One region of the Leucobacter komagatae genome, then DNA from elsewhere that is predicted to be linked to it. Evidence: predicted binding sites of a transcription regulator. Region 1 holds the regulator's gene; the other holds the start of a gene.
The links. The regulator HspR, encoded in region 1, represses chaperone genes until heat shock. The targets are predictions, from matches to a motif close to AAGTTGAGTCNNNNNGACTCAACTT.

Region 1 (4,207 bases):
GCTCGACAAGCAGCGCGCGAAGGCTTCGGTCGTGGTGCAGCTGCTGCCGGTACTCGACGACCTCGACCGTGCCGAACAGCACGGCGACCTCGAAGAGGGCAGCGCATTCGCTACGATCGCGCAGAAGCTGCGAGCCAGCCTGGAACGGCTCGGCGTCGAGAGCTTCGGCGAGAAGGGCGAGCCGTTCGATCCGCAGGTGCACGAGGCAATCGCTCAGGTTCCGGTCCCCGGGACTGAGCAGCACACGGTGCTTGACGTAGTCGAGCGGGGCTATCGCATCGGTGATGTTGAGCTGCGCCCCGCCAAGGTAGCGGTGGCGGTGGGGGCTGATGGCTAGTCAGGATTGGTTGGACAAAGACTTCTACAGCACCCTCGGAGTTTCGAAGGACGCCGATGAGGCTGAGCTGAAGAAGGTCTACCGCAAGCTCGCGCGAAAGTACCACCCGGATTCGAACCCGGGTGATGCGGCGGCCGAGGCGAAGTTCAAGGAGATCAGCGAGGCGTACTCGGTGCTCTCCGACAAAGAACAGCGCGCGGAGTACGACCAGATTCGGGCGATGGGCGCCGGCGGCGCCCGCTTCACGGCGGGCGGCCAGGGCGGCCAAGGCTTCGAGGATATCTTCGGTGGGATGTTCGGCGGCCAGGGTGGCCACGGCGGCAGGAACACGCAGTACACGTTCCAGCAGGGCGGCGGCTACGACGACATCTTCAACATGTTCGGTGGCGGCGCTCGCGGCCCTCAGAAGGGGCGCGACGTCAACGCGACGACGACGATCGACTTCGAAACCGCTGTGAGCGGTGACACGGTCACTCTCCAGACCTCGAACGGCAATGTCAAAGTGAAGATCCCCGCTGGGGTGTCGAACGGCCAGAAGATCAGGCTGCGCGGCAAGGGCGAGCCCGGCCAGGCCGGCACGCCTGCCGGCGACCTGCTGCTCACCGTCACCGTGCGAAAGCACCCCGTTTTTGAGCGCGACGGCCTAAACCTCAAGCTGAAGCTGCCCGTCACCTTCACGGAGGCGACGCTCGGCGCGACAGTCGAGGTGCCGACGCTCGGTGGTGACACCGTGCGCCTGAAGGTGCAGCCCGGCACGCCGAGCGGCCGCGTGCTGCGCGTGAAGGGCCGGGGCGTGAAGACCTCGAAGGGCACGGGAGACCTGCTCGCCGAGGTTCAGGTCGCGGTGCCCAGCCACCTGAGCGACGAGGCGCGCGAAGCGCTCGAGGCGTTCCAACAGGTTGAGCCGCAGGAGAACCCGCGCGCCGACCTGTTCTCACGGGCACGCGCCTAGCTGCAGGCACCCGAACAACGAACACACCACACAGCACAACGGCGAGAAGGAGGAGCGATGGCGAACAGGCAGATGGACAGGTTCACACCGGTGTTTGCGATTGCCGCCGCCTCCGAGCTGGCCGAAATGCATCCGCAGACGCTGCGGCAGTACGACCGTATCGGGCTCGTAGTGCCGCAGCGTACAAGCGGAAACACGCGGCGCTACTCGCTGTATGACGTTCATCGTCTGCGTGAGGTCGCGAGGCTTTCGGCCGAGGGGCTGAGCCTCGAGGGCATTCGCCGCGTGCTCAAACTTGAAGACCGCGTGCGCGAGCTCGAAGGCCAGGTGCACGAGCTCGAGCGCGCGCTCTCGGACGAGCTGCTGAAGCGCCCCGACCGGCGGGTTTTCGCCGCCGGGGCCGGCGGCGAGGTCGTCACACTCCGTCGCGGCACCCGAACCCGGCGCAACGCCGAGGTCGTCGTGTGGAAGCCGTAGCCGCGAGGCTCGAGGAGTTCTGCTCCACGCTGTCGCGTGAGCCCGACTTTGACGCGCCCGAGCTTCGGGCGTATGACACGGCCGACCTGCTCATTCTCACCACCGCGGCAGGTCGCTTAGGCGACGCAGAGCCGGGAACCGTCGTCACGATCGGCGATCGCCACGGTGCGCTCACGCTGGGTGCGACGGCGGTGCTGGGTGCGGCCGATGTGCGGGCGTATCAGGATCCGCTCCTGTCGGAGCGTGCCCTCGCCGCGAACGCGTCGCGCCTCGGTCTCGGCGACAGCTACGCGAACGCCCCGTTCGGCGAGGAGCTGCTCGCGGGCGCGAAGACGGTGCTCGTGCAGCTGCCGCGCGGCCTCGACGCGCTCGAAGAGATCGCGTGGAAGATCGCGCGCTACGCGCACCCCGACGTGCGGGTGTTCGCCGGTGGCCGCGTGAAGCACATGACCCGTGCCCAAAACGAGGTCTTCGCCAGGTTCTTCGGCGAGGTCTCCGCGGGGCTGGGCTGGCGCAAGTCCCGCGTGCTGCAGGCCGCCTCGAAGGGTCTTGCCCTGCCGCAGCAGGAGGCGCCGTTCCCAAGATGGGGCAACGATAGGGAGCTCGCGTTTGGGCTCGCCGCGTTTGGCGCAACCTTCGGCGGAACGAAGCTCGATCACGGCAGCAGGCTGCTGCTCGGCACACTTTCAGGTGAGGGCAACACTGGCTGGCACGCTACTCAGCGTGACAGGGTGTTCGACCTTGGGTGCGGCAGCGGCGTGCTGGCGGTCTCGGCCGCGCTCGCTCTGCCGTCAGCGGAGGTCATCGCGAGCGACCAGTCCGACGCCGCGGTCCGTTCGACGGCTCTCACCGCCGAGGCAGCGGGTGTCGGGGAGCGGGTCGCGGTGCATCGCGCTGACGGTGCTGAGGCCGTCGCCGACGGGTGGGCGGACCTCGTGCTGCTCAACCCGCCGTTCCACACCGGGGCGACCGTGCACGCGGGCGTCGCCCACCGCCTCATCCGGGACTGCGCGCGAGTGCTGAAGCCGGGAGGAGAACTGCGAATCGTCTTCAACTCCCACCTCGCGTATCGTCCCCTGCTCGAGCAGGTCATCGGGCCCGCTGAGCAGCTCGCCCGCGACGCAACCTTCACCGTGCTCGCCGTCACGAAGCGGTAGCGATTCAGCCACCGAACTCACAGGCACCTGAAGCCTAGAATGAGTGTGTGAGCGATAAACTCTTGCACTTGGTGCGCCACGGGGAGGTTCATAACCCCGACCTCGTCCTCTACGGCCGCATTCCCGGCTTCCGCCTCTCAGAGCGCGGTCATGCGATGGCGGAGGCCGCCGCGCTCGAACTTGCCGGCAGCGACCGCAAAGTCGCGGCGCTCTACGCGTCGCCGCTGGAGCGCGCGCAGCAGTCGGCGCGCCCGATCGCGAGCGCGCTCGGCCTCGAAATCCAGACTGAGGATCGCATCATCGAACCGACCAACTTCTTTGAGGGCAAGGTGAACTCCGGGCCGGAGGCCGCGTTCAAGAAGCCGCGCTACTGGTACAAGTTCTGGAACCCGTTCCGCCCGAGCTGGGGCGAGCCGTACCGGCAGGTGGCGGCGCGCGTGCGCGAGGCCATGAACGACGCGTGGGATAAGGCACAGGGCGGCGACATCGTGATGGTCGCGCACCAGTCACCGATCTGGATGGCTCACCTAGACATCGCGGGCAAGCCCCTCTTCCACAACCCGGCGACCAGGCGCTGCGACCTCTCGAGCATCACGACATTCGAGCGCCGCGGCAACCGCTGGTTCGAGGTCGATTACCGGAACCCAGCGAAGTCGCTGATGGACGACGCAACCGATGTAGGAGCAGTATGACCGCGCGACGACGCCTCGCCGCCATCGCCGCTACCGCGGCGGCCCTCGCAGTCGGCCTCGCCGGCTGTAGTACAACCGAGGGTGACTCCCTGGCTGCGCAATGGCAGCAGGGAGGGGACAAGGGCTTCGTCGCGGGGGACGGCTCGTCAGCCTCGTTCCCTGCCGACAAGCGCGGTGAGCCGGTGGAGTTCGCAGGCGAGACCGAGTTCGAGAATGAGCTGAGTTCGGCTGACACGCTTGGCAGCGTTACCGTCGTGAACTTCTGGTACGCGGGCTGTGCGCCCTGCCGCGCAGAGGCTCCCGACCTCGTCGAGGCGTACAACGAGTTCACCCCGCAGGGCGTGAAGTTTGTCGGCGTGAATACTCGCGACCAGGCGGCGCAGGCTAAGCAGTTTGGCGTCGAGTTCGGTATCCAGTACGAGTCCATTCTCGACAATCCCGGTGGTCGCACCGTGCAGCGCGCGTTCGCGGGCCAGATCCCGCTCAACGCGGTACCGACCACGCTGATCCTTGACGCGGAGGGGCGCGTGGCGCACACCGTCGTCGGGCAGCTCGCGGGTGTCTCGCAGCTACGCACGCTCATCACGGAGAC
Region 2 (4,207 bases), 570 kb from region 1:
AGGGCATTGAGCTGCGCCGAAGCGAAGCGCATCTTTGACGAGAGCTGCAGATCGATCTTCCGGAGGTAGTCGATGCCGGCTCCGACGCCCTGCCTGAGCAGCACGACGGCCTCCGCGCCGAGCGCGCCGCTCTTCGTCGCGCCGAGGCTCAGGAGGTCAGCGCCTGCGTCGCTTGAGATCGCAGCGAGGTTGGTGCCGAGGTGCGCGGCGGCGGCGCTGATACGGGAGCCATCGATGTGCAGCAGCATTCCGTGCTCGTGGGCATGGTCTGCGAGCGCTCGAATCTCATCTGCCGTGTAGCAGGTGCCGAGCTCGGTAGTCTGCGAGATCGTCACGGCGAGCGGCTGCGCGCGGTGCTGCGAACCCCAGCCCCAGGCCTCGCGGTCGACGAGCTCGGGGGTGAGTTTGCCGTCTGGAGTCTCGACCTGGAGCAGCTTCAGCCCGCCAGTCTTCTCGGGAGCGCCGGTCTCATCGGTGTTCACGTGTGCGGTCGCCGCGCAGATGACGGCCCCCCAGCGCGGGATGGCCGACTGCAGGGCGAGCACGTTGGCGCCCGAGCCATTGAACACCGGGAAGATCTCGGCCTCGGGGCCAAACAGCCTGCGGGCGTGCCCCTGCAACTCGGCCGTCCATGAGTCGCCCCCGTACGCGACGGCGTGCCCGACGTTGGCGGCGACGATCGCCTCCATAACCTCGGGGTGGACTCCGGCCCAGTTGTCGGAGGCGAAGGCGTGTGGATGCAGTGCGGGGCTCGTATCGGTCACCCACTCACCCTAAACCCAGGGGCGGTGGCGCGGGGCCGTGGCGCTGGGCAGTGGTGCGGGGCAGTGACACAGTGCCTATGTCGTCTGCACACCGTATCGCCCAGACCGTCGTGCGCGGCATACCCTGTGCAGATCCCAGATGGTGGGGCTGGACAGGGGGGACTGTGATGGGGCGAGGGCGCAACGTCGGCGACAAGCGAGGGGTGGGCGAGGGGACAACGTCGCCGGTGCGGCGTAGGGTCAAGGTGATGGCGGGGTTGCTCAACGCGACAACGCTGAGGGCGCGGACGGCAACTGAGGGAGGGCGCGTCGATGCGAATGAGTTCACTACCACTGCGGTGGATTGCCGAGCACCCCGAGAACCCTGTCGACCGGAACGCATGGTTCGCCCAGGTGCCGGCGGTGAGGCAACTGCTTGAGACCGGGCTCGAATTCGGGCCGCTCACGGTGTTCGTCGGTGAGAACGGGGCAGGCAAGTCGACAATCGTCGAGGCCATCGCCGCCGCGTACGGGCTGAACCCCGAGGGTGGTACGCACAACGCGCGGTATTCGACGTTCGCGAGTGAGTCGCCGCTTGAGTCGCACCTGCAGATCGCCCGGGGTGCCGGAGTGGCCCGGAAGGGCGTGTTTCTGCGCGCGGAGACGATGCACAGTCACTTCGGCTACCTCTACAAGATCGAGTCAGAAGACAATGGGCCGCTCGGGCGGCACAACTACCAGAGCCACGGCGAGTCCTTCCTTGAGTATCTCGGAGCGCGTGACGGCATTCGCGGGCTGTGGGTGTTCGACGAGCCCGAGTCCGCGCTCTCCTTCACGAACTCGCTCGGGCTCCTTGCGCAGATGCTTGAGCTTGCTCGGGCTGGCTCGCAGGTGATCCTGTCGACGCACTCGCCCGTGCTCGCCTCACTGCCCGGCGCCGATGTGTACGAACTCGGAGAGTGGGGCATGCGCCGCACGCGCTATGACGACCTTCAGATCGTTGATAGCTGGCGCAGGTTCTTGGCGGAGCCGCAGCGGTACCTGCGGCATTTGGAGTAGCGCACAGCAGAGTCTCAGGCGGCGGAGTGGCGAGAAACGCCAGGTCAGCATAAACTTGAGTCATATCGACTCAGGTTTTGAGTGGCCGTCAGATCGGCCCCTCGGGCCGCACACCACGAAAGGACATCATGCAGGCAAATTGGCAGCCCGCCGAAGGCGAAGGCAAAGAAAGCGCGCTCGAGCAGTTCGGCGTGAACCTCACCGAGGTAGCGCGCTCCGGCAAGCTCGACCCGGTCATCGGGCGCGACAGTGAGATTCGGCGCGTCAGCCAGGTGCTCACCAGGCGCACGAAGAATAACCCCGTACTCATCGGTGAACCCGGCGTCGGCAAGACGGCCGTCGTTGAGGGCCTCGCACAGCGTATCGTCGCGGGCGACGTCGCAGAGTCCCTCAAGGGCAAAGAACTCATCTCGCTCGACATCTCGGCGCTCATCGCCGGCGCGAAGTACCGCGGCGAGTTCGAAGAGCGTATGAAGGCCGTGCTCGCCGAGATCAAAGAGTCCGACGGACAGATCATCACGTTCATTGACGAGCTCCACACGCTCATGGGCGCAGGCGGCGGTGAGTCGTCGGTCGCGGCGTCGCAGATGCTGAAGCCGATGCTCGCGCGAGGCGAGCTCAGGCTCATCGGTGCGACGACGCTCGACGAGTACCGCGAATACATCGAGAAAGATGCGGCCCTTGAGCGCCGCTTCCAGCAGGTCTACGTCGGCGAGCCCTCGGTGGAAGACACCGTGGCGATCTTGCGCGGCCTGAAAGAGCGCTACGAGGCTCACCACAAGGTGACGATTGCTGACTCGGCACTCGTTGCCGCCGCCTCGCTCTCGAACCGCTACATTACCGCGCGCCAGCTGCCCGACAAGGCGATCGACCTGATTGACGAGGCCGCGTCGCGGCTTCGCATGGAGATCGACTCCGCGCCGCTCGAGATCGATGAGCTGCGTCGTGCCGTCGATCGGCTGAAGCTCGAGGAGCTTGCGCTGAAGAAGGAGAAGGACGAGGCCTCCAAGGAGCGGCTCGCGAAGCTCCGCGCTGACCTCGGCGAGAAGCAGGCCGAGCTCGCTGGTCTTGAGGAGCGCTGGGAGCGCGAGCGTGCGACCCTGAACCGGGTCGGTGAGCTGCGCGAGAAGCTCGACCAGAAGCGCATGGATGCCGAGCGCGCGCAGCGCGAGGGCAACCTTGAGCGCGCCTCGAAGCTGCTGTACGGCGAGATCCCCGTCATTGAGAAGGAGCTCGCTGAAGCCGAGCGCGCGGAGCTGCAGGGTGCCGCGGGCCCCGACGGTGAGCCGCGCATGGTGAACGAGCAGGTCACCGACGAAGACATCGCCGGGGTTGTCGCCGCCTGGACAGGGATTCCGGTCGGCCGGCTCATGCAGGGAGAGACCGAGAAGCTGCTCGCGCTCGAGCACGAGCTGTCGAAGCGCGTTGTCGGCCAGGACGAAGCGGCGCGCGCCGTCTCTGACGCGGTGCGGCGCACGCGGGCGGGCATCGCAGACCCGAACAGGCCCACCGGCTCGTTCCTGTTCCTCGGCCCGACCGGCGTCGGCAAGACCGAGCTCGCCAAGGCGCTCGCCGAGTTCCTCTTCGACGACGAGCACGCGATGGTGCGCATCGATATGAGCGAGTACGGCGAGAAGCACTCGGTCTCGCGGCTCGTCGGCGCCCCTCCCGGGTACGTCGGTTACGAGCAGGGCGGGCAGCTCACCGAGGCTGTCAGGCGGCGCCCATACTCGGTCGTGCTGCTCGACGAGGTTGAGAAGGCGCACCCTGAGGTCTTCGATGTGCTTCTCCAGGTGCTTGACGACGGTCGCCTCACTGATGGTCAGGGTCGCACGGTGGACTTCCGCAACACGATCCTGATTCTGACCTCGAACCTCGGGAGTCAGTACCTCGTCGACCCCGAGATGGCGTGGGGCGAGAAGGTCGAGGCCGTGCAAGAGACGGTGCGCCGGGCATTCAAGCCGGAATTCGTGAACCGCCTCGACGAGATGGTGATCTTCCGCCCGCTCTCCGTTGACGCGCTCGCGCAGATCGTCGAGATCTCGATCGACAGGCTGCAGAACAGGCTCGCCGAGCGCAGGCTCACCCTCGCGGTGACACCCGACGCGCGCGCGTGGCTCGCTCAGCGCGGCTACGACCCCGTGTACGGCGCACGCCCGCTCCGGCGCCTGATCCAGCGCGAGATCGACGATCGGCTCGCGCGCGGGATCCTCGGTGGGGAGATCCGCGACGGCGACGTCGCGCGGATCGGCCTCGCCGCAGACGGGGAGGGGCTCGAGCTGCTGCCCGCCGAAACGGCGTAGCGCAGGGACGGAGCCCTCAGCGACAGCGGGGCGGGTGCGATGTGGATCGCGGCCGCCCCGCTGCGCTGTGCCCGCTGCGATGTGCCCGCTGCGCTGTGCCCG

Region 2: FB468_RS09510 (ATP-dependent Clp protease ATP-binding subunit) is a predicted target of HspR. The motif match lies at 1,855-1,879, and genes of this name have one in related genera.

The regions. Positions count from the first base shown of each region.
Region 1 is NZ_VFON01000001.1:2,657,288-2,661,494, forward strand. Features, by position in the region: gene FB468_RS12125 (nucleotide exchange factor GrpE) at 1-337, shown strand, start outside; gene FB468_RS12130 (DnaJ C-terminal domain-containing protein) at 330-1,289, shown strand; gene FB468_RS12135 (heat shock protein transcriptional repressor HspR) at 1,347-1,766, shown strand; gene FB468_RS12140 (class I SAM-dependent methyltransferase) at 1,754-2,923, shown strand; gene FB468_RS12145 (histidine phosphatase family protein) at 2,971-3,615, shown strand; gene FB468_RS12150 (TlpA family protein disulfide reductase) at 3,612-4,207, shown strand, end outside.
Region 2 is NZ_VFON01000001.1:2,092,192-2,096,398, reverse strand. Features, by position in the region: gene FB468_RS09520 (threonine aldolase family protein) at 1-764, opposite strand, end outside; gene FB468_RS09515 (AAA family ATPase) at 1,083-1,802, shown strand; gene FB468_RS09510 (ATP-dependent Clp protease ATP-binding subunit) at 1,931-4,105, shown strand.